4 regions of the Pseudomonas sp. EA_35y_Pfl2_R111 genome follow, and region 4 is predicted to be linked to each of the others. Evidence: predicted binding sites of a transcription regulator. Region 4 holds the regulator's gene; each other region holds the start of a gene.

The links. The regulator FliA, encoded in region 4, starts transcription of late flagellar genes. The targets are predictions, from matches to a motif close to CTAAAGTTTNNNNNNNNNNNGCCGNTAA.
Region 1: a site for FliA is predicted at 4,992-5,019, ahead of AACY25_RS05055 (methyl-accepting chemotaxis protein). Genes of this name have one in related genera too.
Region 2: a site for FliA is predicted at 6,029-6,056, ahead of AACY25_RS12005 (flagellar protein MotY). Genes of this name have one in related genera too.
Region 3: a site for FliA is predicted at 1,840-1,867, ahead of flgM (flagellar biosynthesis anti-sigma factor FlgM). Genes of this name have one in related genera too.

Annotation. Positions count from the first base shown of each region.
Region 1 is NZ_CAXAOM010000001.1:1,034,366-1,041,650, forward strand. Features, by position in the region: gene AACY25_RS05035 (imelysin family protein) at 1-922, shown strand, start outside; gene AACY25_RS05040 (di-heme oxidoreductase family protein) at 1,346-2,761, shown strand; gene AACY25_RS05045 (imelysin family protein) at 2,772-3,833, shown strand; gene AACY25_RS05050 (DUF1513 domain-containing protein) at 3,843-4,952, shown strand; gene AACY25_RS05055 (methyl-accepting chemotaxis protein) at 5,146-6,771, shown strand; gene AACY25_RS05060 (efflux RND transporter periplasmic adaptor subunit) at 6,962-7,285, shown strand, end outside.
Region 2 is NZ_CAXAOM010000002.1:722,600-729,884, reverse strand. Features, by position in the region: gene AACY25_RS12020 (NAD-glutamate dehydrogenase) at 1-4,072, shown strand, start outside; gene rnt (ribonuclease T) at 4,169-4,840, opposite strand; gene pyrC (dihydroorotase) at 4,837-5,883, opposite strand; gene AACY25_RS12005 (flagellar protein MotY) at 6,090-7,007, shown strand; gene AACY25_RS12000 (argininosuccinate synthase) at 7,139-7,285, shown strand, end outside.
Region 3 is NZ_CAXAOM010000001.1:613,523-620,807, forward strand. Features, by position in the region: gene AACY25_RS03090 (chemotaxis protein CheV) at 1-917, opposite strand, end outside; gene flgA (flagellar basal body P-ring formation chaperone FlgA) at 991-1,749, shown strand; gene flgM (flagellar biosynthesis anti-sigma factor FlgM) at 1,907-2,254, shown strand; gene AACY25_RS03105 (flagella synthesis protein FlgN) at 2,340-2,807, shown strand; gene AACY25_RS03110 (flagellar brake protein) at 2,889-3,638, shown strand; gene AACY25_RS03115 (TIGR04282 family arsenosugar biosynthesis glycosyltransferase) at 3,641-4,252, opposite strand; gene AACY25_RS03120 (TIGR04283 family arsenosugar biosynthesis glycosyltransferase) at 4,249-4,941, opposite strand; gene AACY25_RS03125 (MFS transporter) at 4,938-6,254, opposite strand; gene AACY25_RS03130 (glutamine synthetase family protein) at 6,309-7,285, opposite strand, start outside.
Region 4 is NZ_CAXAOM010000002.1:834,790-842,074, forward strand. Features, by position in the region: gene motD (flagellar motor protein MotD) at 1-376, opposite strand, end outside; gene AACY25_RS12520 (flagellar motor protein) at 389-1,129, opposite strand; gene AACY25_RS12525 (protein-glutamate methylesterase/protein-glutamine glutaminase) at 1,129-2,244, opposite strand; gene AACY25_RS12530 (chemotaxis protein CheA) at 2,288-4,486, opposite strand; gene AACY25_RS12535 (protein phosphatase CheZ) at 4,498-5,286, opposite strand; gene AACY25_RS12540 (chemotaxis response regulator CheY) at 5,306-5,680, opposite strand; gene fliA (RNA polymerase sigma factor FliA) at 5,778-6,524, opposite strand; gene fleN (flagellar synthesis regulator FleN) at 6,521-7,285, opposite strand, start outside.

The DNA.
Region 1 (7,285 bases), on a different contig from region 4:
GATCGACTACGTCGCCAAGGACTACCAGCACGCTCTGGGCAACCCAGGTGCCAGCGCCAATATCATCGCCAACACCGAACTGCAGGTCGGCGAAGACAAGCTCGACGTCACCAGCATCACCCCGGAGTTGCTGGCCAGCCTGAACGAATTGGGCGGTTCCGAAGCCAACGTCGCCACCGGCTACCACGCTATTGAATTCCTCCTCTGGGGTCAGGACCTGAACGGCACCAACCCAGGCGCCGGCGAGCGTCCAGCTAGCGATTTTGTAGTGGGCGAAGGCGCCACCGGTGGCAACAATGAACGCCGCCGTGCATTTATCAAGGCCGCTGCTGATTTGCTGGTCAGCGACCTCGACGCCATGGTTGTGCAGTGGCAAGCCGGCAACGCCGACAACTACCGCGCCACGCTGGAAGCCGAATCGGCTGAAAACGGCCTGCGCAAAATGCTCTTCGGCATGGGCAGCCTGTCCCTCGGCGAACTGGCCGGCGAGCGCATGAAGGTCGCGCTGGAAGCCAACTCAACCGAAGACGAGCACGACTGCTTCAGCGACAATACCCATAACTCGCACTTCTACAACGGCAAAGGTATTCGCAACGTTTACCTGGGTGAGTACAAGAAGGTCGATGGCACCACCCTGACGGGCCCAAGCCTGTCGTCGCTGGTGGCCAAGGTTGACGCCGACGCTGACAGCACCCTGAAAGCCGACCTCGAAGCCAGCGAAGCCAAGTTGCAGGCTCTGGTCGACAGCGCTGACAACGGCAAGCACTTCGATCAACTGATCGCCGCCGACAACGCCGAAGGCCAGCAGATCGTTCGTGACGCCATCGCGGCACTGGTCAAGCAGACCGGTGCAATCGAGCAGGCAGCCGGCAAGCTGGGGATCAGTGATCTCAACCCCGATACCGCTGACCACAGTTTCTAAACAATTTAGGACTTGCTGCAACTCGCGAAGTCCGAAAATTGGTAGTACATAAGAAGCCGCGACTCCTTAACGGAGTTGCGGCTTTTTTGTGGCCTGCCATCCCTGGCGGCCCCCCCTTCGGGGCCGTCGCTACGCGACGTCAAAAATCGCTCCCGGCAATTTTTTGTGACCTGCACTTCCTCGCGAGCCCACCTTCGGGGCCGTCGCTACGTGACGTCAAAAATCGCTCCCGGCAATTTTTTGTGGTCTGCACGTCCTCGCGAGCCCACCTGCGGGGCCGACGCTACGCGATGCCAAGAATCGCTTAGGGCGATTTTTTATAGCCTGCGACCTTTGACCACCACCGATAATGCAAATCCGTCTTATTTAAAACTGATCAGACTGTTAAGATCGCCGCCTGTTTTTTCCTGCGGATGTCCTTTCATGTTTGCGCCGCATCGCATTGCGCTGCTGTTGGCCTTGAGCCTGAGCCTGGTCGCCTGCGATAAAAATCCACAGTTCACTGAGGCCGAGCCCGGCGAAGCCTTGTCTGCGGGCAGCACCACCGTGCGCAAGGCAGATCAGAACGCCTTCTCCCTGCCGTCAGCCAATCTGTCGCCCTTACGGCGCCTGGATTTCAGTGTCGGCAACAGCTTCTTTCGCAACCCCTGGGTCAGCGCACCAGCAACCACTACCGCGCGTGACGGCCTCGGCCCGTTGTTCAACACCAACGGCTGCCAGAACTGCCATATCAAGGACGGCCGCGGCCATCCGCCGGCGCCTGATGCGCAGAGCGCAGCGTCGATGCTGGTACGCCTGTCGATTCCATCGGGCAGCGAGCACGCCGAAATCATCCAACGCCTCGGCGTACTGGCCGAACCCACCTATGGCGGCCAGCTGCAGGACATGGCCAACCCGGGCGTCGCGCCCGAAGGCAAGGTGCGCGTCAGTTACAGCACACAATTGGTCAACTTTGCCGATGGTCATCAGGTCGAGCTGCGCAAGCCCAAGCTAGAAATCAGCCAGCTCGGTTACGGCGCCCTGCATCCCGACACGCTGGTCTCCGCGCGCATCGCCCCGCCGATGATTGGCCTCGGCCTGCTCGAAGCGATCCCCGAAGCGGCCATCCTGGCCAATGCCGACCCCGAGGACGGCGATGGCGATGGCATTTCCGGGCGCGCCAACCAGGTCTGGGACCGCGAGCAGCAACGCACGGTGCTCGGCCGTTTCGGCTGGAAGGCGGGCCAGCCGACGCTCAACCAGCAAAATGCCGAAGCCTTTGCCAACGATATGGGCCTGACGAGTACGCTGATTGCCCATGACAATTGCACAATGGCGCAAACCGACTGTGGCAACGCACCCCACGGCGGCGAGCCCGAGGTCAGCGACAACATCCTTGCCAGCGTGCTGTTTTACACCCGCAATCTCGGCGTGCCGGCAAGACGCGGCGCCGATACGCCGCAGGTGCTCGCCGGCAAAAACCTGTTCCACCAGACCGGCTGCCAGGGCTGCCATACCCCGCAATTCACCACCGCTGCCGATACTGCCGAGCCTGAATTGGCCAATCAGCTGATTCGCCCCTATACCGACCTCCTGCTGCACGACATGGGCGAAGGCCTGGCAGACAACCGCCCGGAATTTCTCGCCAGCGGCAGTGAGTGGCGCACCCCGCCGCTGTGGGGCATCGGCCTGACGGAAACGGTCAACGGCCATACCCAGTTCCTGCATGACGGTCGCGCGCGCAACCTGCTGGAGGCCATCCTCTGGCACGGCGGTGAGGCCGAGGCGGCCAAGCAGCAGGTGCTGACTTTCAATGCCGACGAGCGCGACGCGCTGTTGGCGTTTCTGAATTCGTTGTAAGGAGCCGCAGATGATCCGCTCACCCCTCACGCTCGCCCTGCTTAGCCTCACGCTCACTGCCTGCAGCCCAAGCAATCCGCAGCAGCAGGTCAGCCGCGCGCTTACCGATGGCGTGTTACTGCCGATTTACAGTGCCTGGAGCGAAGCTGACCGACAGCTGGCCGTCAGCGGCCAAGCTTTCTGCAGCGGACAACAGAGTCTGACCGACGCCCGCCTGGCATTCAGCAGCGCGCAAAGCGCCTGGGCCGCCGTGCAACCGGTGGCCTTCGGCCCGCTAGCCGAAGGCAACCGCGCCTGGCAGGTACAGTTCTGGCCGGACAAGAAGAACCTCGTGGCGCGTCAGGTCGAGGCGCTGGTCAACAGCAAGCCCGAGCTGACCCCAGCCGATCTGGATAAATCCAGCGTCGTGGTGCAGGGCCTGACCGCCTATGAATACCTGCTGTTCGACCCAGCCATCGACCTGGGCGTCGCCGAACAGAAAGCCCGCTACTGCCCGCTGATCGTCGCCATCGGCCAGCACCAGCAAGCGCTGGCCGCCGATGTGCTGAGACAGTGGCAAGCCAAAGACGGTATGGCCGCGCTGCTCAAGGACTTCCCCAACGCCCGCTACGCCGAAGCCCCGGAAGCAGTTGCAGAACTGCTGCGCACCCAGGTCAGCGCCCTCGACGGACTGAAGAAAAAGCTCGGCACGCCACTCGGCCGCCAGAGCAAAGGCCAGCCGCAGCCCTACCAGGCCGAAGCCTGGCGCAGCAAGGCCAGCCTGGCCAACCTCGCCGCCAGCCTGGCCAGTGCCGAACGCATCTGGCTGGGTGCCGAGCAGAATGGCATTCAAGCACTGCTCGACAGTGATCAAGACGCACTGAAACAACGTATTAATGCCGCCTACAGCGACACCCGCCAGCGCCTGGCCGCGGCCCAGCGCCCGCTCGGCGAACTGCTTAGCGACGAAGCCGGTCGTGTTGAGGTCAATGCGCTATATGACAGCCTGAATGTTTTGCATCGCCTGCATGAGTCCGAGCTGGCCAAGACCCTGGGCATCCAACTGGGCTTTAACGCCCATGACGGTGACTGAAGCATGCAGATCAATCGCCGCGCCTTTCTCGGGCTGAGCATCGCTGCTGTTGCCGCTACGGCAGCGGCCGCCGGCGCTTACGGCGGCTGGACGTTGATGCACAACAGCGCGCAGCCGCTACTGCTATCGGCGCGCAACGACAGCGCCGGCAAGCACTTCGCAGTGGGTTATAGGCTGGATGGCAGCCAGGTATTTGCCACCCAGGTCAGCGAGCGCTGCCACGATGTGATTGGCCATCCGTTTCTGCCGATGGCACTGTTTGTCGGCCGCCGCCCGAGCACCCAGAGCTACCTGATCGACACCCGTGACGGCCGCCTGCTGCAGACCCTGAATTCACCCAACCAGCGCCACTTCTATGGCCATGCGGTGTTCCATAAGGACGGCGAATGGCTGTACGCCACCGAGAACGACACCTCTGACCCCGGTCGCGGCGTACTCGGTGTCTATCGCCTGCAAGGTGAACAGTTGCTGCGCAGCAGCGAACTGTCGACCCACGGCATCGGGCCGCACCAGCTACTCTGGCTGCCAGACGGTGAAACCCTGGCGGTGGCCAACGGCGGCATCCGCACCGAGGCCGACAGCCGGGTGGAAATGAACCTTGATGCCATGCAGTCCAGCCTGGTGCTGCTGCGCCGCGACGGCAGCCTGATCAGCCAGGAGCAGCTGCCCGAACGGATGAACAGCGTGCGGCATATGGCCGTAGCCAGCGACGGCACCCTGGTCAGCGGTCAGCAATATATGGGCGAGGCCAGCGATGTGGTGCCACTGCTGGCGATCAAACGCCCCGGCCAGCCCTTCCAGCACTTCCCGGTAGCCGAGGCACAGCGCCAGTTGATGAGCCAGTACACCGCCAGCGTGGCGATCCACAGCGAGCGGCGTCTGCTAGCGTTGACCGCACCGCGCGGCAACCGGGTGTTTATCTGGGATCTGGACAGTGCCGAGCTACGCCTGGATGCGTCCCTGGCCGACTGCGCCGGCGTTGGCGCGGTAGCCGAAGGCTTTGTGGTCAGCAGTGGCGTCGGCCGTTGCCGCTTATATGACTGCCGCAGCGCCGAGATCAGCAGCCTGCCGCTACAACTCCCCGCAGGCCTGTGGGACAACCACCTGCGCCTGGCCTAGACCGCCCCACCGCTGAATCTGTAACACGCCTGCGGCACGTTAAAGAACGCTGCCGCAGAGCCGATCTATACTCCTAGCGAGCCGCTGCTTCTCGGCAATCCGGCCCAGCTGATACCAGTCGATAGGGATCTTCGCAGTTCGGGCGCGTTCAGCGTCACTGGCATCCCGCCTCCCACACTCAGGGGTATGACCCATGTTTCTGCAAAAATCCTTGCGCGCGCAAATCCTCGCCCTGCTCGGCGGCAGCCTGGCGCTGATTCTGGTCACGGCACTGGCCTGCTTCAGCTTCCTTTCCAACGGCATGCAGTCCTATCGGGGCCTACTTGAAGGACCGTTGGCGGCTTCGACGCTGATCGAATCGACCAACCTGAACTTCAAGACCCAAGTGCAGGAATGGAAGAACGTGCTGCTGCGTGGCAGCGACAAAGCCCAACTGGACAAATACTGGAGCCAGTTTGAAACGCAGGAGCGCAAGGTGCAGGACTTACTGGGCAAATTGAGCGAACTGGCCAGCGCCGACCGTGCACTGAAAACCAAGGTCGACGCGCTGCGCAGTGAGCATCAGACACTCGGCGCCAATTACCGCAAGGGCCGTGATGCTTTTGTCGCCGCCGGTGGTGACGCTGCGGTCGGCGACAAGGCAGTCTCCGGCATTGACCGCAACACCACGCAGCAGTTGGAGGCACTGTCCAGCGAACTGCATGAGCAGAGCCTGGAGCAGGCCAACCTGATCAACGCCTCGGCAGATCGCACCATTACCTTCGGCACCCTGCTGATGCTCGGCGCTACCGTGGTGATCGCGTTGTTCAGCCTATGGCTGATCAACCGCAACCTGATCAATCCAATCCGCGAGCTGATCGAGCATATTGCGCAACTTAGCCAGGGTAATTTCGGTAAGCGCGTCGACTCCACCCGCCAGGACGAGCTGGGTAATCTGGCCGTTGCCGCGAATATTCTGCGCGACTTCCTCTCCGACACCTTTACCCGCTTGAAACGCAGCACGGCGGACCTGGACATCGCCAGTGGCGAACTCAACTCCATCGCCACCCTGATGGCCCAGGGCACACGCGAACAGTTCTCGCGTACCGATCAGGTCGCCACTGCCATGCACGAAATGTCCGCCACCGCTCAGGAAGTCGCACGCCACGCTGCCGAAGCCGCCGGCGCGGCCGATGCTGCCGATAGCGCGGCGCGTCAGGGCGAAACGGTGATGCAGGCGACCATCAAAACCATTACCGATATTCGCGGCGAAATCAGCAACACCTCGGAGGTGATTCGCCGCCTGGAAGCCGATAGCGGGCGCATCGGCAAGGTACTGGAAGTAATTCGCGGCATCGCCGAGCAAACCAACCTGCTGGCGCTCAATGCCGCCATTGAGGCTGCCCGCGCCGGCGAACAAGGCCGCGGTTTTGCCGTAGTCGCGGACGAGGTGCGCACCCTGGCGCAGCGTACCGCCGAGTCCACCGCAGAAATCCACCAGATCATCGACACCGTACAAACCGGCGCGGTGAATGCGGTACGCGCCATTGAAAGCGGTCAGCAGCGCAGCGAGGAAGGCGTGACTCAGGTCACCGAGGCCGGCGCGACGCTGCAGCTGATCACCAGCGCGGTGGAAGCGATCCGCGATATGAACAGGCAGATCGCCACCGCCGCCGAAGAGCAGACCTCCGTGGCCGAAGACATCTCGCGCAACCTTACCGAGATCACCGCCATCGCCACCGCCAACCAGGAGAACGTGCAGCGCACCGAAAGCGCCGGGCAAAACCTGCAAGTCCTCTCTGGCCAACTCAACGAAGTGACCCAACGCCTGAGTGCCTGAGCAGCACAGCGCAACACACAAAATGCCAGCTTATGCTGGCATTTTGCTTAAAAAGCACTTGATCAATCAGGCAACTTTTGCACAACAACATTTTGCAAATGCGAATCTTTGACAGGCCTTGGCGCGCGGTCTAAGGTGCCCCTCTTGCCTATTCCCAGGCTATTCAACCGCCTTGCCAAGGAACCGGAATATGTTGCTCCGCCGCATGCTGATCATGCTCGGCGCAGTACTCGTCGTGGTACTCGCCCTCGCCGCCTACAAAGGCTTTTCCATCTACCAACAAGTGCAGATGTTCTCGGCACCGCAGCCCGCCATCAGCGTCGATGCCGCAACGGCAGAAGAACGCCCGTGGCAGGGTCGCCTGCCAGCCATCGGTACGCTCAAGGCTTTCCAGGGCGTTGACCTGACCGTGGAGGTCGGCGGCACCGTACAACAGGTGCTGTTCCGCTCTGGCGAGCAGGTCACCCCGCAGCAACCGCTGATTCAGATGAACAGCGACGTTGAACAGGCCAGC
Region 2 (7,285 bases), 110 kb from region 4:
ATCCCTGCTGGGTCTGTCCAAGCGTCTGCGCACGGGCCTTTCGGCCACTGACACGCACATCGAAGCGGAAGCCGTCAGTTACTTGCGTGGGGCACAGTTGCTGTCTTTTGCCAAGGCTGCCGTACCGAGTCGCGTGCATCGTCCGGCCTATCCGGATCTTGTGTCGATTCGTGAGCTGGACAGCAAGGGCAACGTTATCAAGGAGTGCCGTTTCATGGGCCTCTACACCTCGGCGGTGTATGCCGAGAGCGTGTGGAATATCCCGTATATCCGCCGCAAGGTGGCAGTGATCGAGCAGCGTTCGGGCTTCGACAGCAGTGCGCATCTGGGCAAAGAGTTGGCTCAAGTGTTGGAAGTGTTGCCGCGCGATGACCTGTTCCAGACGCCGGTGGATGAGCTGTTCAGCACAGCCCTGGCCATTGTGCAGATCCAAGAACGCAACAAGATCCGCGTGTTCGTGCGCCGTGACCCTTACGGGCGCTTCTGCTACTGCCTGGCCTATGTGCCGCGCGATGTGTACTCCACCGAAACCCGCATGAAGATCCAGCAGGTGTTGATGGAGCGTTTGCAGGGGCTCGATTGTGAGTTCTGGACGTTCTTCTCCGAGTCGGTGTTGGCACGGGTGCAATTCATCCTCAAGGTCGACCCGAAGAACCGTGTGCAGCTCGACCCCGTGCGCTTGGAAAAAGAAGTCATCCAGGCTTGCCGTTCGTGGAAAGACGATTACACCAGCCTGATCGTCGAAAGCCTCGGCGAAGCCCAGGGCACTGAAGTGCTCAGCGAATTCCCGGGCGGCTTCCCGGCCGGTTACCGTGAGCGCTTTGCCCCGCATTCGGCGGTGGTCGACATGCAGCACTTGCTCAGCCTGAATACCGAGCGCCAACTGGTGATGAGCTTCTACCAGCCGCTGACCCAAGGTGAGCAGCAACTGCACTGCAAGCTTTACCACGCCGATACGCCGCTGCCGCTGTCGGACGTGCTACCGATTCTGGAAAACCTCGGCCTGCGCGTACTCGGCGAGTTCCCCTACAAGCTGCGTCGTGCTGATGGTCGTGAGTTCTGGATTCACGACTTCGCCTTCACCTATGCCGAAGGTCTGGATGTCGACATCCAGCAGCTCAACGACACGCTGCAGGGCGCGTTCGTCAATATCGTTGGCGGCGCGGCGGAGAACGACGGCTTCAACCGTCTGGTGCTGATGGCCGCAATGCCGTGGCGTGATGTGGCGCTGCTGCGTGCCTACGCGCGCTACCTCAAGCAGATTCGCCTGGGCTTCGACCTCAGCTATATCGCCAGCACTCTGGTCAATCATGCCGATATCGCCAAGGAGCTGGTGCGCCTGTTCAAGACGCGCTTCTACCTGGCGCGCAAACTCACCGCTGATGACCTGGAAGACAAGCAGCAGAAGCTCGAGCAGGCGATTCTCGCTGCCCTGGACAACGTTGCGGTGCTTAACGAAGACCGCATCCTGCGCCGCTATCTGGACCTGATCAAAGCCACCCTGCGCACCAACTTCTACCAGACCGACGCGGCCGGGCAGAACAAGTCCTACTTCAGCTTCAAGCTCAACCCGCGGGCGATTCCGGATATTCCACGGCCGACGCCGAAGTTCGAAATCTTCGTCTACTCGCCGCGTGTTGAAGGCGTGCACCTGCGCTTTGGCGACGTAGCGCGTGGCGGCCTGCGCTGGTCGGACCGTGAAGAAGACTTCCGCACCGAGGTGCTGGGCCTGGTCAAGGCGCAGCAGGTGAAGAACGCGGTGATCGTGCCGATGGGCGCCAAGGGTGGCTTTATCCCGCGGCGACTGCCGGTCGGCGGCAGCCGTGATGATGTGCTGGCCGAGGGCATTGCCTGCTACCGCATCTTTATCAGCGGCCTGCTGGATATCACCGACAACCTCAAAGACGGTGCTGTGGTGCCACCGCAGAACGTGGTACGCCACGATGGCGACGACCCATACCTGGTGGTGGCCGCCGACAAAGGCACCGCGACCTTCTCCGATATCGCCAACGGCATTGCTGCCGAATACGGCTTCTGGCTGGACGATGCGTTCGCTTCGGGCGGCTCGGCCGGTTATGACCACAAAGGCATGGGCATCACCGCCAAGGGCGCCTGGGTTTCCGTGCAGCGCCACTTCCGTGAGCGCGGTATTGATGTGCAGAACGACCCCGTCACCGTGATTGGCATTGGCGATATGGCCGGTGACGTGTTCGGTAACGGTCTGCTGCTGTCGAAAAGCTTGCAGCTGGTCGCGGCCTTCAACCATATGCACATCTTTATCGACCCCAACCCGGACGCGGCGAAAAGCTTTGTTGAGCGTCAGCGTCTGTTTGATCTGCCGCGCTCCAGCTGGGCCGATTACGACGCCAAGCTGATTTCCGCTGGCGGCGGGATCTTCTTGCGTAGCGCCAAGAGCATCGCCATCAGCCCGCAAATGAAAGAGCGCTTCGACATCCGCGCGGACAAGCTGGCGCCTAACGAACTGCTGAACGCCTTGCTCAAGGCGCCAGTGGATCTGCTGTGGAACGGCGGTATCGGCACCTACGTGAAATCCAGCAAGGAAAGCCACGCCGACGTTGGCGACAAGGCCAACGACCTGCTGCGCGTGGATGGACGTGAACTGCGCGCCAAGGTGGTGGGCGAGGGCGGTAACCTCGGTATGAGCCAGCTGGGCCGGATTGAGTACGGCCTCTATGGCGGCAAGAGCAACACCGACTTTATCGACAACGCCGGTGGTGTGGACTGCTCCGACCACGAGGTAAACATCAAGATCCTGCTCGGCGAAATTGTCGGTGCTGGTGATATGACCGGTAAGCAGCGCAACAAGCTGCTGGTGGAAATGACCGACGCAGTTGGCGGTCTGGTGCTGGGTAACAACTACAAGCAAACCCAGGCGTTGTCGCTGGCCGAGCGCCGCGCCCGCGAGCGGGTTGGCGAGTACAAGCGCCTGATGAACGCCCTGGAAGCGGCCGGCAAGCTGGACCGCGCCCTGGAGTTTCTGCCCACCGATGACGAGCTTAACGAGCGTGCTGCCAATGGTCTGGGCCTGACCCGGCCAGAGCTATCGGTGCTGATCTCCTACAGCAAGATTGATCTCAAGGAATCGCTGCTGAAATCCCTGGTGCCGGACGATGAGTACCTGGCCCGCGAGATGGAAACCGCCTTCCCGCCGCTGCTGGCGAAGAAGTTCGGCGAGCCGATGCGTCGCCATCGCCTCAAGCGTGAAATCGTCAGCACGCAGATTGCCAATGATCTGGTCAACCACATGGGCATCACCTTCGTGCAGCGTCTGAAGGAGTCCACTGGCATGAGCGCGGCGAATGTCGCCGGGGCTTATGTGATCGTGCGTGATGTGTTCCGTCTGCCGCACTGGTGGCAGCAGATTGAGGCGCTGGACTCCAAGGTGCCAGCCGAGTTGCAGTTGCAGATGATGGACGAGTTGATGCGTTTGGGTCGCCGGGCTACACGCTGGTTCTTGCGTAGCCGCCGTAATGACCTCGATGCGGCCCGCGATGTGGGGCATTTTGCGCCACGCGTCGAAGCCCTGGCCCTGAGTCTGGACGAATTGCTCGAAGGCCCGGCCCGCGAGCAGTGGCTGGCCCGCTTCCAGGCGTATGTCGAAGCCGGTGTGCCGGAGGTTCTGGCCCGTGTTGTGGCGGGCACCAGCCATCTGTACACCCTGTTGCCAATTATCGAGGCATCGGATGTCACTGGCCAGGAACCGGCCCAGGTGGCAGCCGCTTACTTCACCATTGGCGACTCGCTGGAACTGTCCTGGTACTTGCAGCAGATCACCAGTTTGCCGGTGGAAAACAACTGGCAGGCGCTGGCCCGTGAAGCCTTCCGCGATGACCTGGACTGGCAGCAGCGTGCGATCACCGTATCGGTATTGCAGATGGCTGAAGGTCCGACGGATATCGAGGGGCGTGTTGGCGTGTGGCTCGATCAGCACCGCCGTTTGGTTGATCGCTGGAAGTTGATGCTGGGAGAGTTGCGTGCCGCGACTGCTACCGACTACGCCATGTACGCTGTGGCCAATCGTGAGTTGATGGACCTGGCGCAAAGCGCCTGATAGAAGCAGCGCAGGTTTGACCTGCGCTGTTGCATATAAAAGCCCCGCAGATGCGGGGCTTTTATATGGATGACTGCTTTGCGCTACAAGGGCAGGTCAGTCATCGAAGTCCATCCAGCCGCCCATCTCTTTCCACCGATTGACGATGCCGCAGAACAATTCGGCAGTCTTCTCGGTGTCGTAACGGGCCGAGTGTGCTTCCTTGCCGTCGAAGTCGATGCCGGCGGCTTGGCAGGCTTTGGCCAGTACGGTCTGGCCATAGGCGAGGCCCGCCAGGGTGGCGGTGTCGAAGCTGGAGAACGGGTGGAACGGGTTGCGCTTGATGCCGGTACGGTTCACTGCAGCATTGAGAAAGCCCAGGTCGAAGCTGCTGTTGTGGCCGACCAGGATCGCCCGCTTGCAGCTGTTGGATTTCAGCGATTTGCGCAGGCTGCGGAAAATTTCTGTCAACGCGTGCTCTTCGGTGACGGCCATGCGTAACGGGTGATCGAGTTTGATGCCGGTAAAGTCCAGCGCCGCCTGCTCGATATTGGCACCCTCGAATGGCTCGATGCGGAAGAACTGGGTGTGCTCTGGATAAAGGAAACCGCCTTCGTCCATGCCAATGGTGGTGGCCGCGATTTCCAGCAGGGCATCGGTGGCGCTGTTGAAACCACCGGTTTCCACATCCACGACCACCGGCAGGTAACCGCGAAAGCGCGCCGCCATAGGGTGGCGCGGGCCGGAGTTAGAGCTCTCTAGTTCGTCTTCGTACAGGTCTTCGCTCACGCGTTTGCCTCCAGCAGGCGCCAGCGTAGGGTTTCACCCGCACGCAAAGGAATAACCGACAGTTCGCCTAGCGGTAGGCTCGCCGGGGCGGTCCAGTCTTCGCGAATCAGGGTGATGCTGTCGGTGTTGCGCGGTAGGCCGTAGAAGTCGGCGCCATTGAGGCTGGCGAAGGCTTCCAGCTTATCCAGGGCATTACGTTGCTCGAAGGCTTCGGCATACAACTCGATGGCGGCGTAGGCGGTGTAGCAGCCGGCACAGCCACAGGCGGCTTCTTTGGCGTGCTGGGCATGTGGCGCTGAGTCGGTGCCGAGGAAGAACTTGGCACTGCCACTGGTGGCCGCATCCAGCAGGGCTTCCTGGTGGGTGTTGCGCTTGAGGATCGGCAGGCAATAGAAGTGCGGACGAATACCACCAACCAGCATGTGGTTACGGTTGTAGAGCAGGTGGTGGGCGGTGATGGTGGCGCCGACGTTGGCCGAAGCGCCTTGCACAAACTCCACCGCATCACGGGTGGTGATGTGTTCGAACACCACTTTCAGGGTTGGGAAGCGTTCTACCACACGGCTCAGGTGTTCACCGATAAAGACCTTTTCGCGGTCGAACACATCGATCTCGCTGCGCGTCACTTCACCGTGCACCAGCAGCGGCAGACCGACTTCGGCCATGGCTTCGAGCACCGGGAAAATCTTGTCGATACTGGTCACGCCGGAATCGGAGTTGGTGGTTGCACCCGCCGGGTAGAGCTTGGCCGCATGTACGAAGCCCGAGGCTTTAGCCGTGCGCACATCTTCAGGCTGAGTCAGGTCGGTGAGGTACAGCACCATCAGCGGCTCGAAGCGGCTACCGGCAGGGCGGGCATCGAGAATGCGCTGGCGATAGGCGTCGGCTTCGCTGGCGTTGCGCACCGGCGGTACCAGGTTGGGCATGATGATGGCGCGGCCGAAGGTGCGGGCTACATCGCCGACGGTGTGCGGCAGAACGCCGCCGTCGCGCAGGTGGATGTGCCAGTCGTCGGGACGCAGCAGGGTAAGGCGGTCAGTCATGGAAGCTTCCAGGCGGGCGAAACGTGGCGAGAATGCTACCGGAAAAGCCCCGTGGCGGCACGCTGAAAGCTCGCTCGGCGGGCAAAGCCGGATGGCTGGACCCGCAAGTAGCTGATGCCGTCTCAGCACTAGCCGCATATGGCGGCTCAAGTTTTCTCGACCGTCACCGATAGACAGAGGGTAAGCCGTATTACCTGGAGTCTGTCGTGCGACCCTATTCACTCGCGGTGCTTTGCCTGCTGGCAAGCCAGCCCGTCCTTGCCATCAGTTTCCAGACGCGTCTGGAGAAGATCGAATGGCAGGTCGATGGCGATCAGTTCGAGTGCCGCCTGTCGCAGCCGATCACCGATTTCGGTTCCGGGGTGTTTGTGCGCCGGGCCGGCGAGCAGGTGACTTTTAGCCTGAAAGCCCGTGAACGCTGGCTGGGTGCCGGCAATGCAACCTTGCTGGCGGCCGCTGCGCCCTGGCAGCCGGGGCGCGGTGATATCAATCTGGGTTCGGTCAGCGTGGTGCCGGCCGAGGTACTGTTCAACAGTTCTCAGGAGCAGGGCACGCGCTTGCTCACCGGCCTCCTGGAAGGCCGCAGCCCGCTGGTGAGGCATCGTGCGGCGATGGGCGGTGATGCGGTTGAAGTTCGCTTGCTGCCAGCCAAATTCGGCAAGGCATACAACGATTATCTGGATTGCACGGCCAAACTTCTGCCGGTGAATTTCGATCAGGTACGCAAGAGCCAGGTGGGCTTTCCGGGTGGTGGTATCGATCTGGACCCGCTGGCTCAGGCCAAGCTGGACATCATCCTGAGCTTTCTCAAGGCCGACCCCAGCGTCAATCGAATCCAGCTCGATGGCCATGCCGACAATAGCGGCAATCGGCTGACCAATCGCGACCTGTCGCGTCGTCGCGCGCTGGCCGTGATGGAGTACCTCAAGGCCAGTGGTATTCCTGCCGAGCAGATCACCATGCGCTTCCATGGTGAGCGCTATCCGGTGGCGCCGAACACCAATGAAGCCAACCGCGCGAAGAATCGCCGGGTAACCATTCTTCTAGATCGGGTGCCGGAATCAGCAGTGCCGCCAGCACCTGCTCCGGCCCCTGAAGCGACTGCCCCAGCCGCTACCTCCTAGCACCTGCTATTCGTCAGTTGTTCAACAATTATCCGTCGCTTGATCGTCACAAGCTGTCGCGCCTCTGTAAATCAGGCGGCATGGGCAGTAGAATCGTCGGTTTTCCCGCACAACCCCGTGGAGTTGATGGCATGGCCGACGTAAACAAGGTAGTCCTGGCATATTCCGGTGGCCTGGACACTTCCGTGATCCTCAAGTGGCTGCAAGATACTTATAACTGCGAAGTGGTGACCTTCACCGCAGACCTCGGCCAGGGTGAGGAAGTCGAGCCGGCACGC
Region 3 (7,285 bases), on a different contig from region 4:
ATATTGATGCGGTCAGCTACTCGTGCCGCCAAGTCATCCGGGCGAAACTTGGCGAGAAAATCATCTGCGCCCACCTTTTTCACCATGGCCTGGTTGAACACGCCCGATAACGAAGTATGCAGGATGATGTGCAGCTTTTGCATGCGCGGATCAGCGCGGATCTCTGCGGTAAGCGTGTAGCCATCCATTTCCGGCATCTCAATGTCGGAAATCAGCATCAAGAATTCATTTGCGGGATTTTTGCCTTCTTCAACCATTGCCTTCAGATAGTCCAGCGCCTGACGTCCGTCGTTCAGCGCCACGACCTCCACACCGACAGTCTCCAGGCAGCGGGTGACCTGCTTGCGCGCCACCGAGGAATCGTCGCAGGTCAGCACGCGCATACTCACCGCACGTGCCTGGGTCTCAGCAGTGAGAACACCTTCGGAAATAACTTCGGATGTCGGCGCCACCTCGGCCAGAATCTTCTCGACATCGATGATCTCGACCATCTTGTCGTCCAGGTGGGTTACCGCCGTCAGATAATGGTCGCGGCCGGTGCCCTTGGGTGGTGGATGAATCGACTCCCAGTTCATATTGACGATGCGCTCGACCGATTGCACCAGAAAGCCCTGAACCTTGGTGTTGTATTCAGTGATGATGACAAAGCTGTTGTCGATATTAGCCAGCGGCGCGCTGCCGGTGGCCATGGACAGATCAAGAATCGGGATAGTACCGCCGCGGATATTAGCGACACCGCGAACGACCGGACTGGATTTCGGCATGATGGTGAGCTTGGGGCATTGCAGCACCTCTTTCACCTTGAATACGTTGATCCCATACAGCTGGTTGCTGTTCAAACGAAACAGCAACAACTCCAAACGATTCTGTCCAACCAACTGAGTTCGCTGGTTAACCGAATCCATCACACCGGCCATACCCAAACTCCTTATTTGAGTAACAGATTGCTGTCAGCGTAGCAGGCGGCACGCGCCTTGCTATCTAACCCATATGAACATTGAAACGACAACTAACCGACACTCAATGGCAAAATGCCGCTACTGGCTGGCAGTTGTACCCGCTTTGCTGGCACTCGGCTATAGCGCCTTGGTAACCGCCAACGCCACGCGGCCTGAACAACTTATCGGCGCTGGCGAGGTTTTTCTTGAGCAAGCGGTGAGCGATTATTTACAGCGTAGCAACATCGCTGGCCGCCATGAGATTCAAATCAACCGGCTCGACCCACGCCTGCGCCTGCCGCTGTGCGAACAACCTCTGACTACCACTCTGGAAAGCCCTGCCGAGCCTATTGGCCGGGTGACGTTGCGCGTACGCTGCGATGGCGCCGCTCCATGGACAGTGTTCGTGCCTGGGCAAGTGCGTCTATACCGCGAGGTGGTGATCGTCAGTCGTCCTCTGAAGCGCAACAATATAGTGACGGACATGGATATCGCACTGGCGGAGCGCGATGTTGGCCTGCTTAACCAGGGCTATCTCACTGCCCTGCGACAGGCAATCGGCAAAAAATTGACGCGCCCACTATCGCCAGATCAAGTGCTTACGCCGAGCCATGTGCAAGCAGCTGAAGCCATACGTAAAGGCGACCAGGTCGTAATCAGCGCCCACAGTGGCGGTATCAGTGTACGTATGCCGGGCGAAGCCCTATCAGACGGCACTATTGGCAAGCAGATCAGCGTACGCAACCAACGCTCGAATCGGGTCATCAGAGCCCGCGTGGTCGGGCCTGGGCAAGTTGAAGTGGCAATGTAGCGATGCTTCTTGTCTTAACTTTGTGCGCTCGTGGAGCTGACGATTATCCACACTGTGTTTAGACTGTTAACCGACGCAGATATTTTTGCCCTAAAGTTTTCCAAGGCAATGCCGACAAGCTAGGCAAGCGTCCAAATACTGTTCGAGGTTTTGCATCATGGTCATCGACATCAACCGGCTTAACAATGCCGCAACGCCAGCCAATTCGGGGCGGACCGGCAGTGCGCAGGCAGGTGGCAAGAACGAAGCCATCGGCAGCAAACAACCTGAAACCGCGGCCAAATCTGCTGAGCAGGCGCCACAACAAGCCGGCAAAAGCGGCGAGTCGGTACAACTGAGCCGTGAGGCCCAACAGTTGCAGAAAGTCAGCGAGAAGCTGCGCGATCAGCCAACCGTAAACAAAGAGCGTGTCGCCCAGCTCAAGCAGGCAATCGAAGACGGTAGCTACCAAGTTGATAGCCAGCGCGTCGCTAGCAAACTGCTTAATTTCGAGTCCCAGCGCTAGTCACAGGGCTACGCTGGGGTAAATGGTCGCCCAATAGACGCTTCAAGCAATGCCTTGAATCGCTTATTACCCCGAAGAGCCCGCAATGCATGACACAAACCTGCTTGAACTATTCACCGACGATATCGGCACGGCCGAGCAGTTGCTTGAATTGATCGACACCGAATTCCAAGCGCTGAATGATCGCGACCTTCCCCGCCTGCAGGGCATTTTGGCGGAAAAACTACCGCTGCTGGCCCTACTCGACCAGCATGGCAAAGAGCGCAGCCAAGTACTCGCCAGCCTTAACCTCGCCCCCAATCGCGAAGGGCTGCAAGCCCTTGCCGCACAGTCCAATCAGGGTGAACTGCTGCTTGAGCGTGGCGATAAGCTCAATGCCCTGCTCGAACGCTGCCAAGCGGCAAACCTGCGTAATGGTCGATTGATTCGCTCCAGCCACGCCTCAGCACAGAGCATGCTCGGCATTCTACGTGGCAACGAGACGCCCAGCCTCTATGACAGCCGCGGCAGTGCCGCTAGAATCGGCCAGCAGCGCCCGCTCAGCCAGGCCTGAAACCTATAAAAGGCACAGGGGACATACTGTCACATTGCCAGTATGCTAGTGCCATAGCATTTGCTCGGAGAGTTATGGACCGTGTCCAGTCCTTTTAGCCAGGAAGATGGCCCGCAGCCGCCCAAGGTGCTCAAGGCACCGGTGGAAATAGTTGCCAACCTGCGCCAACTGCAACAAAACCATGACCCGCTGATCATCACCTTCCACGAACGCAACCAACGCTTCCAGAGCTACGTGATCGAAGTTGATCGCGACAAGAAGCTGCTGATTCTCGATGAACTGATGCCAAGTGACGGCGAGCGCTACCTGGCCAACGGCGAAGCCTTCAATGTCGAGGCGTTTCATGAAGGTGTGCGTGTAGCCTGGAAATGCGAAGAGAACGTGCGTATCGCCGAGCATGAAGGCGCGCGCTGCTACTTTAGCCCGATGCCGCTTGAGGTGACCTATCACCAACGGCGCAGCGCATTCCGCGCCCCGCTTAAACAGGCTGAGCTGATCAAAGTCGAGCTGGCCGGCGATAAGCTGCGCGCCGCCCTACCTGGGCTATTGCTGGACATCTCGGCAACCGGCTGCAAATTACGCTTCCCGGGCAATATCAGCAGCAGCCTGCAAGCTGGCCAAGTATACGAGCGCTTTACTGCAAGATTTCCTTTCGGTGCCATGACCACTGCCATTGAAATGCGTCATGTGCAGTACGAGGAGAAGGTCGACACCACCTTTGTCGGCGCACGTTTCCATCGCATCAACGGCCAGGAACAGCGATTGGTCGAACGCTTCGTCTACCAGCTACAACGTGAAGCGCGCCGCGTTGAAAGCGACGGGCTGTTCTAGCGTCAGATAAGGATATCCAACGCCGCCAGGCGTGACAGATCCTCAGGCCGATCCACATCCCACAACGTAGTCAGCAGCGCCGGACGCCAGCCCAGCTGCTGCAGGCGTTGCAGCGTTATAGCGAAGACCCGCTCCGTGCCCCACGGCATATCGCTGAACAAGCTGGCGGTCATGCGACGCAATCCTAGCAGCACATAACCGCCATCTTCGGCCGGACCGATCACCACGGGCTGCTTCTGCAATGCATCGCACGCCGCCTGCAGATAACTGCCATCAAGCGCCGGGCAGTCATTACCGATCAGAATTACTGCATCGCTTTCGGCCAATCCCAGCGTGGCAATACGGCGCATACGCTCACCCAGATCGCCAGCCGGTTGCTCTACCAGCGTCCAGCCGAGGTTTTGCGCCAGCTGCTGCAAACCAGCATCCGGCAAATCATCCAGCCAGAGAAAGCGCTCGCTAAAGCCATAAGCCGGTAACTGCAAGGCGCGCTCCAGCAACAGCCGCTGCAAATCACAAGCACCCTGCGCCCCCAATGCCGGGATCAACCGTGTCTTTACCCGACCCGGTACGGGTGCTCGAGCGAGCATATGCAATGAGATCGACAGATTCATAGCAGCGACCCTCGACGGTACTGACGAGCGAGTTTTTCCGGGCTGACGCCACAGTAATAGGCCAGCCGCAAACACCACATCAGCACCACGGTACGCCAGATTCCATTCTGCTCCCAGCGCCGGCTAGACGTTACAAGCGGCGGGCGCAGACAGCGCGGCCATGCCAGCACTTTCAAACGGCGACAAAGGTGCAAATCTTCCATTAACGGAATCGGCGCATAACCACCCAAAGCCTCGAATCGCTGCCGGACAACAAATACTCCCTGATCGCCAGAAGCTATTCCGCTAAGGCGCGAACGCAGATTGATCATCGCGCCAATCAGCCGTAATGCCAGGCCAGGACCCGACAGGCGCACATCGAAACGCCCCCACATTGGCCGCTCGCTCAACGCCTTTTGCAAACTTATAAGGGACTCGGCACTAACCCGCGTATCGCCATGCACGAACCACAGGTACTCCCCGCGAGCCAAGGTCGCACCAGCATTCATCTGCAATGCACGACCGGGGGATGTTCGGAGTAACTGATCAACCCGCCCCAGCGCCAGTTCGCAGGTACCATCACTGCTGCCGCCATCGACCAGGATCAACTCGGCACCAGTGGAGCGCAAATCCGCCAAATCATCCAGCAAACCCGGTAACGCCTGCGCCTCATTGCGCACTGGGATCACCACACTAAGCAGCGGCGTCATTCACGCGGCTCTGCTGGAGCCGTAGGCTCAGCTGCTGGCTCTTGCACTGTAATGTTGTCGTGCATCTGCTCATGCACCACTTGCTCATCGACACGCGGGTCGAGGGCTGCCGTCAGCGGCGAGCTGGTGGTGCTATCCGGCATGGGGATATGGTGCAGCGGCGCGTCTTCAACCTGATGCAGATGGGTGACGCGCTCTGGCCGGATACGTAGCACCAGAATCAAGGCGCAGACACAGACGAAAACATACAGCATGTTGGCGCCAAGAAAGCGCATCAGCACACCCGCCAGCAGCGGCCCGATACTCGCACCAACACCGAAAGTCACCAGCAGCATCGCGGTCAGCGATACCCGTCGCTCAGCCTCGACATGATCATTGGCCAGCGCCACCGCCAGCGGGTAAAGACTGAATTGCAGGGCGCACACCGCAAAACCGCCGGCAAACAACAGCGGCAAGCTGGCCTGCGGCAGAATTGCCAAGGGCAGCGCCGCCAGTGCCAGCAAAGCAGCGCAACCACGAATCAGTTGCACGCGATCATGTCGATCAGACAACCAGCCCAACGGCCACTGCACCACCAGGCCGGCGATGATGCAGCACCCCATAAACAGACCGATCTGCTCAGTGGACAAGCCCATACGTGTGCCGTACAGCGGCGCCAGGCCATAGAACGAGCCGATCAACAAGCCCGACACCACAATGGTGGTCAGCGACAACGGCACGCGCTCGATAAAAAAGCGCATTTCCAGCGGCGCCGGGTGTAATGGCGCAGGGTGCAGCTTGCGGGTCAAGGCCACCGGTACCAAACACAGGGCAAAGCACAGCGCCACCAGCATTAGTAGCTCAAGACCCAGCGTCGGATGCACCACCAGTACCAGCTGGCCAAGGATCAAGCCGAGGTAAGAAGCCCCCATATAGCCAGCAAACACCTGGCCACGCTGGCTGGTTTCCGCCTGCTCATTGAGCCAGCTCTCGATCACCATGTACTGGCACATCATGCCTAGGCCAACCAGCATCCGCAGCAGCAACCAACTGGGCAGCCAATCACTCAAGCCATGTCCAAGCACCGCAGCGGTAACCACGCCGGCGCAGGCGACATAGGCCCGGATGTGACCCACCCGGGCGATCAAGCGATGGCCAATTTTGCCGCCCAGCACCAGCCCCAGGTAATTGGCCGCCATCAGCGCACCGACCCACAACCCATCGGCCGTTTCCGCCAGCCGCAACGCCAGATAAGTACTCAACAAACCCGAGCCCAACAGCATCAACAGGGTGGCGAAATACAACGAACTAAATGACTTAAGGATCACAGACATGGGGCAGCACATGGCTCCATAAAGGCCGCCGAAACCCTGTCCGGCGGAAAGACTCTAGGCGTGGGCCGCCAGTACGCGACGCTCCCACGGGGTAATTTCGTTATAGAAGCTGGTGAGTTCCAACGTCTTGCTGGCAATGTAGCCTTCGATGAACTCTTTGCCGAACAGTTCCAGCGCCAAGCCACTGCGCTTGAGACGCTCAATCGCGGCATGCATGGTACAGGGTAGCGCCAATTCGTCTGGCACTTCGAACTCGCCTTGGATTGGCGCGCTGGGCTGCAGCTGCTGTTCAATCCCGTACAGACCTGCCGCAAGACTCGCCGCCAACGCCAGATAAGGATTGGCATCGGCGCCCGGCAGGCGGTTCTCCACCCGCCGCGCTACCGGCGCACTGGCCGGAATGCGCAGGCCGGCAGCGCGATTATCCTCCGACCAGCAGGCGTTGTTCGGCGATGCATAAGGATGACAAAGGCGCTGATACGAGTTCACATGCGGGGCAAATAACAGAGTGAAGTCGGCCATGGCTGCCTGCTGTCCGGCGATAAATTGATAGAACGCCGGCGTTGCCTGGCCATCGGCCGCGCTAAAAATATTCCGCCCACCGTCCTGCGCCACCACGCTCTGATGAATATGCATGGAGCTGCCGGGTGTGTGTGCCAATGGTTTGGCCATACACACCACAGTGAGCCCGTGCTTGAGCGCGACTTCCTTGAGCAGGTGCTTGAACAGAAAAGTCTGGTCCGCCAGCAGCAGCGGATCGCCGTGCAACAGGTTGATCTCGAACTGGCTGACACCCATCTCATGCATAACGGTATCGCGCGGCAACCCCAGGGCCGCCATGCATTGATAGACCTCTTGGAAGAACGGGCGCAGACCGTTGTTGGAGCTCACGCTAAAGGCCGACCCGCCATCTTCGCGCCGACCATCCAGGCCCAACGGCGGCTGAAACGGCTGCAGTGGGTCGGCATTACGGGCAAATACAAAAAACTCCAGTTCGGTCGCCACCACCGGCTGCCAGCCATGACTGGCAT
Region 4 (7,285 bases):
TCTCGATCCACAGCTCATTGCCACTGACCTTGAGCTGCTCGGATTGGATCAGATCACCGAATGCCTCACGCACACTACTGGCGATGCTCTGTAGATCATCGGCAGATGACTGCGCGCTCTCCTCATCCACCAGCGAACGATCCGGCTCAGTAGTACGCGGCCGCTCTTCCCCCACCGGTATCGGTTTGATCGCCCGGTCAGGCTGGTTGAACACCCCGGTCAGGCTGTCGGAAAGAATCTTGTACTTGCCTTCATTGAGCGAAGAAATCGAATACATGACCACAAAAAATGCGAACAGCAGGGTAATGAAGTCGGCATAGGAGACCAGCCAACGTTCGTGGTTTTCATGTTCTTCGTGGTGACGCCTGCGGGCCATAGTCTGTCCCCATCAATCCATAAAGCCTTGCAGCTTCAATTCGATGGAGCGCGGATTTTCACCCTCAGCAATCGACAGGATGCCCTCAAGCAGCATCTCGCGATAACGCGATTGGCGCTGAGCAATAGCCTTGAGTTTGTTGCCAATGGGCAACAGCAGCAGGTTGGCAAACCCCACACCATAGATGGTCGCCACAAATGCCACGGCAATCCCGCTACCAAGCATGCTCGGGTCGGCCAGGTTGCCCATTACATGAATCAGGCCCATCACTGCGCCGATAATGCCAATGGTTGGAGCGTAGCCGCCCATGCTTTCAAACACTTTGGCAGCCTGAATATCACGCCCTTCCTGGGTGTACAGATCGACTTCGAGAATACTGCGGATGGCCTCAGGCTCGGCACCATCAACCAATAGCTGCAAGCCTTTTCGCGCGTAAGGATCGACCTCGACGTCAGCCACCGCCTCAAGGCCGAGCAGGCCTTCCTTGCGCGCGGTCATGCTCCAGCCAACCACCCGATTAATGCCGCCGGCTAGATCTACCCGCGGTGGAAAGAAAATCCAGCTAATGATTGCCAGAGATCGCTTGAACACATTCATCGGCGCCTGCAAAAACGCCGCGCCCAGGGTGCCGCCGATCACGATCAGCGCAGCCGGCCCATTGAGCAAGGCCGCAGCATGTCCCCCTTCGAGGTAGTTACCACCGAGGATGGCGACAAATGCCAGGATGACCCCAATAAGGCTCAGTACATCCATTAAATGCAGGTCTCCGCCAGGTGCCTGCCAATATCATCCAGCGGGTAGATCGCGTCGGCCAGATTGGCTTTGACGATGGCCATGGGCATGCCATAAATCACGCAACTGGCTTCATCCTGTGCCCACACTTGGCTACCACCTTGCTTGAGCAGGCGTGCACCTTCACGGCCGTCCGCGCCCATGCCGGTCAGCACCACCGCCAGCACCTTGTCGCCGTAGGACTTGGCCACCGAACCAAAGGTGATATCAACACAGGGCTTGTAGTTCAGGCGCTCATCGCCCGGAAGGATTTTCACCACGCCACGCGCGTCGACCATCATCTGCTTACCGCCAGGTGCCAGCAGTGCCAAGCCGGGACGCAACACATCGCCGTCCTCGGCTTCTTTGACACTAATACGGCAAAGCTTGTCGAGGCGCTCGGCAAAAGCCTTAGTAAAGGCCGCCGGCATATGCTGAATCAGTACAATCGGCGCCGGAAAGTTAGCCGGCAACTGGGTCAGCACACGCTGCAGCGCCACCGGGCCACCTGTCGAGGTGCCAATCGCCACCAGCTTGTAGGATTTGCGCTTGGGCGCTGCACTGGCAACAGCCGGCGCAGGCGCCACAGCCGGACGAGCCAGAGTACTGGTGGTAGTCGCAGGGCGTGCCGCTGGCTTGGCGTGCGTAGCAGATGTCGCAGTAGGTGCAGCCACGGATGGCGGGCTCAGACTGCGACGGTTACTACGGGCGATGGTATGAATTTTTTCGCAAAGCAGCTGTTTGACCCGCTCTGGATTACGCGAAATATCCTCGAAATTCTTCGGCAGGAAATCCACCGCACCGGCTTCCAGCGCATCCAGGGTAACGCGGGCGCCCTCATGAGTCAGAGAGGAGAACATCAGCACCGGCGTCGGACAACGCTGCATGATGTTACGCACAGCCGTGATGCCATCCATCATCGGCATCTCGTAATCCATGGTAATTACATCAGGCTTGAGCGCCTGCGCCTGCTCGATGGCTTCACGACCGTTAGTGGCGGTGCCGATTACCTGAATATTCGGATCGGCTGAAAGAATCTCCGATACACGCCGACGAAAAAAGCCGGAGTCATCAACCACCAACACCTTAACAGCCATAAACACTCCTAAGCGGCGCGACAGATCGCTGCACCGCTAACAATCAGATACGCCGTGCGTAACGTTTGAGCATGCTCGGCACGTCAAGAATCAGGGCAATACGTCCATCACCGGTGATGGTCGCCCCCGACATACCTGGAGTGCCCTGCAGCATTTTGCCCAGCGGCTTGATCACCACTTCTTCCTGGCCGACCAATTGATCGACCACGAAACCGATACGCTGACTGCCAACAGTGAGGATCACCACATGCCCTTCACCCTGTTCCACATGGGCAGCGCTGCCGATTAGCCAGCGTTTGAGGTAGAACAGCGGCAAGGCTTTGTCACGCACGATCACCACTTCCTGTCCGTCGACCACATTGGTTCGCGACAGGTCTAGGTGGAAGATTTCGTTGACGTTGACCAGCGGGAAGGCAAACGCCTGATTAGCCAGCATTACCATCAGCGTCGGCATAATTGCCAGAGTCAGCGGCACCTTGATGACGATCTTCGAGCCCTGGCCTTTGACCGAAAACACATTGACCGTGCCATTAAGCTGGGAAATCTTGGTTTTCACCACGTCCATGCCCACGCCGCGGCCGGAGACATCGGAAATCTCGGTTTTAGTCGAGAAACCCGGCGCGAAAATCAGGTTGTAGCATTCAAACTCGTTGAGGCGGTCGGCCGCGTCCTTGTCCAGCAGGCCTTTTTCCACCGCCTTAGCACGCAGCTGATCGGCATCCATACCTTTGCCGTCATCGGAAATCGACAGCAGTATATGGTCGCCTTCCTGCTCGGCGGACAATATCACCTTGCCGCCCCGCGCCTTGCCCGAAGCTTCGCGTTCCTCTGGCATTTCAATACCGTGATCGACCGCGTTGCGAACCAAGTGCACCAGCGGATCTGCGAGGGCCTCGACCAGGTTCTTGTCGAGGTCAGTTTCTTCGCCGACCAGCTCCAAGTTGATCTCTTTCTTGAGCTGGCGCGCCAAGTCACGAACCAGACGCGGAAAGCGCCCGAAGACCTTCTTAATCGGCTGCATGCGGGTTTTCATCACCGCGGTTTGCAGATCAGCGGTGACCACATCCAGGTTGGATACCGCCTTGGACATGGCCTCATCGCCACTACTGGCGCCCAGGCGCACCAGGCGGTTCCGCACCAGCACCAGCTCGCCGACCATATTCATGATTTCATCCAGCCGCGCAGTATCGACCCGCACAGTGGTTTCCGCTTCGCTGGGCGGGGCAGCCTTTTCAGCTGCCGGGGCGGCAGCAGGTGCCTTGGCCGGTTCTACCTTGGCAGCAGGTTTTGCCGCGGGTTTAGGGGCGGCCTTGGCTGGTTCCGCCGGTTTAGCGGCAGGTGCTGGCGCCACGGGCTTGATCGCCTCAGGCTCGACAAATTTGCCTTTGCCGTGCAGCTGATCAAGCAGTGCTTCGAACTCATCGTCGGTGATATCACCGCTCGGCGCGGCAGCTGATTCAGCCTTGGCCGCTGGTGCTGCAGGCGCCGCCACAGCAGGTGGCACAAACTGGCCTTTGCCATGCAACTGATCGAGCAGCGACTCAAACTCATCATCGGTGATTTCATCGCCGGCAGCTGCTGTTGCCACTGGCGCAGCAGCAACAGACGCGGCAGGTGTCGCAGCCACGTCTGGCGCTACGAACTGGCCTTTTCCATGCAGCTGGTCAAGCAGGGACTCGAATTCATCATCGGTAATCTCATCACTGCGGGCAGCGCTGGGAGCTTGCGCCGGAGCCTCATCCAGGGCGCCCAGCAGTTGCTCGAATTCACTGTCAGTGATATCGCCAGTAGGCTGTTCAACCTCGGGGTCAGGCTCAGCGTGCGCTTCAGCAGGCGCAGCCTCCTCAGCACCTGCCGGCTCAGCCAGGCGCGCCAGAGCGGCCAGCAGCTCAGGTGTGGCAGGGGTCAGATCGGTACGCTCACGCACCTCAGTAAACATGCTATTAACGGCATCCAGTGCTTCCAGCACCACATCCATCAACGCGGAGTCGACGCGCCGTTCACCCTTACGCAGGATGTCGAAGACGTTTTCTGCGATATGGCAGCATTCCACCAGCTCATTGAGCTGGAGAAAACCGGCACCACCTTTGACGGTATGAAACCCGCGAAAAATAGCGTTGAGCAGATTCATGTCGTCCGGGCGGCTTTCCAGCTCTACCAGCTGCTCGGACAGTAGTTCAAGAATCTCGCCGGCCTCTACCAGGAAGTCCTGGAGGATTTCTTCATCGGCGCCGAAGCTCATAAGACGTGCTCCTAAAATCCCAGGCTGGAAAGCAGGTCGTCGACATCATCCTGATTGGATGCGACGTCTTCACGCTTATCGGCATGAATCTGCGGACCTTCACCACGGGAAGGCTCTTTTTGTTTTTCTTGTTCGGCGCGGAGCAACTCATGGTTGTGCTCAATGCCAGCGAACTGGTCTACCTGGCTGGCCATCAGCACCAGTTTCAGCAGATTGCTTTCCACTTCGGTCACCAACTGGGTTACGCGCTTGATCACCTGCCCGGTCAGATCCTGATAGTCCTGAGCCAGGAGAATATCGTTGAGGTGACCCGATATCTTGGCGCCGTCACGCTCGCTGCGCGCGAGAAACAACTCAACACGCTTGGCCAATTCACGAAAGCCATCGGCGCTCATCTCGCGGCGCATAAAGCGCCCCCAATCAGCGCTCAAACTCTGCGCCTCATCGCTGAGGTCATTGACCAGTGGTGCGCTCTGCTCGACTAAGTCCATGGTGCGATTGGCCGCTTTCTCGGTCATCGTCACGACGTAATTCAGGCGTTCGGTGGCATCGGTGATTTGCGAGACCTCTGTGGCATGTGGCACACGGGGGTCGAGCTGGAAGTTGACAATGGCGTTGTGCAGCTCACGGGTCAGCTTGCCGACTTCGTGGTACAGGCCACGATCACGCGCTTTATTGAGCTCATGTATTAGCTGTACCGCTTCACCAAAGTTGCCTTGTTCCAGGCTATCTACCAGTTGGCGAGCGTTGTGCTTCAGGGACGACTCAAGATCACCCTGAGCGGAATCGTTATGTTCCATAGCAACCTCATGGCAGACATCAGCCGTTGACGCGTTCGAAGATTTTTTCAATCTTCTCTTTCAGTACCTGGGCAGTGAACGGTTTGACTACATAACCGTTAACCCCAGCCTGGGCTGCTTCGATGATCTGATCGCGCTTAGCTTCAGCGGTTACCATCAGCACCGGCAGGGTTTTCAGGCGCTCATCCGCACGCACGGCGCGCAGCAGGTCGATACCCGTCATGCCGGGCATGTTCCAGTCCGTCACCAAGAAATCGAAACTGCCGCTCTGCAGCATGGGCAGCGCGGTAACGCCATCATCGGCTTCTGCGGTGTTGGTGAACCCCAAGTCACGCAGGAGGTTCTTGATGATCCGTCGCATCGTTGAAAAGTCATCAACGATGAGGATTTTCATGTTCTTGTCCAAGTCGACCTCCGTACAGTCCCAAACGCACCCAGCACCCTGTGTGCGCTTTTAATCGTGAAACCGGCCTAGCATTAGCGAGTACAACTCAATGTGCGCGCCACTCGCCCAAACGAGCGCGTAAACGAGCGGCACACTGACTGTGTAGTTGGCTTACACGTGATTCGCTAACCCCCAACACCTCACCGATCTCTTTAAGATTCAATTCTTCATCGTAATATAGCGCTAACACTAGGCGCTCGCGCTCCGGCAGGTTGGCAATGGCATCTGCCAGGGCCGCCTGAAAGCGTTCATCTTCCAGATCACGAGAAGGTTCGAGGTGGTTGCTGCCAGCGTCTTCACCCAGCCCACCGTGCTCGCCGTCCTGCAACAGGTCGTCGAAACTGAATAGGCGGCTGCCTAAAGTGTCGCCAAGAATGCCGTAGTAATCCTCGAGACTCAATTGGAGTTCGGCCGCAACCTCTTGATCTTTAGCGTCTCTGCCGGTTCTGGCCTCAATTTTTCTAATCGCGTCGCTGACCATACGGCTATTGCGATGCACTGAGCGTGGGGCCCAGTCGCCTTTACGCACCTCATCCAGCATGGAGCCGCGAATGCGAATACCGGCGAAGGTCTCAAAACTGGCGCCTTTACTGGAGTCGTATTTTTTTGACGCTTCGAGCAAGCCGATCATCCCGGCCTGGATCAAGTCGTCGACCTGCACATTGGCCGGCAAGCGCGCCAACAGGTGATAGGCGATGCGTTTGACCAAGGGCGCGTAGCGCTCGATCAATTGATGTTGGGAGTCCTGCGCCTGCGCCTTGCTATACATACGAAGTCCAGAAGCTGCTGTCATATGGCCGTGTCTGCGGTCGGTTGCTGCACCAGACGCTCAACGAAAAACTCCAAATGACCACGCGGATTGGCCGGTAATGGCCAGGCATCGACTTTTTGGGCTATCGCCTTGAACGCCAGCGCGCACTTCGAACGCGGGAAGGCTTCATAAACCGCGCGCTGTTTCTGCACGGCCTTGCGCACTGACTCGTCATAAGGAACTGCACCTACGTACTGCAGGGCAACGTCGAGAAAGCGGTCAGTGACTTTAGTCAGCTTAGCAAAGAGGTTACGACCTTCCTGCGGGCTATGAGCCATGTTGGCCAATACCCGGAAACGGTTCATGCCGTGATCGCGGTTGAGCAGTTTGATCAGCGCATAGGCGTCGGTAATCGACGTTGGCTCATCACACACCACCACCAATACTTCCTGAGCGGCGCGCACGAAGCTGACCACGCCATCACCGATACCCGCGGCGGTGTCGATGATCAGCACATCGAGGTTGTCACTGATATCGCTGAACGCCTGGATCAGCCCAGCATGCTGCATGGGCGACAGCTGCACCATGCTTTGAATGCCAGACGCTGCCGGCACGATACGAACGCCACCGGGGCCCTGAAGCAGCACATCGCGCAGCTCACATTCACCACTGATAACGTCTTCCAGGGTGCGTTTGGCGCTCAGACCAAGCAGCACATCGACGTTGGCCAAGCCCAAGTCGGCGTCCATCAGCATCACCCGGCGGCCAAGGTCAGCCAGGGCCAATGCCAGGTTCACCGACAC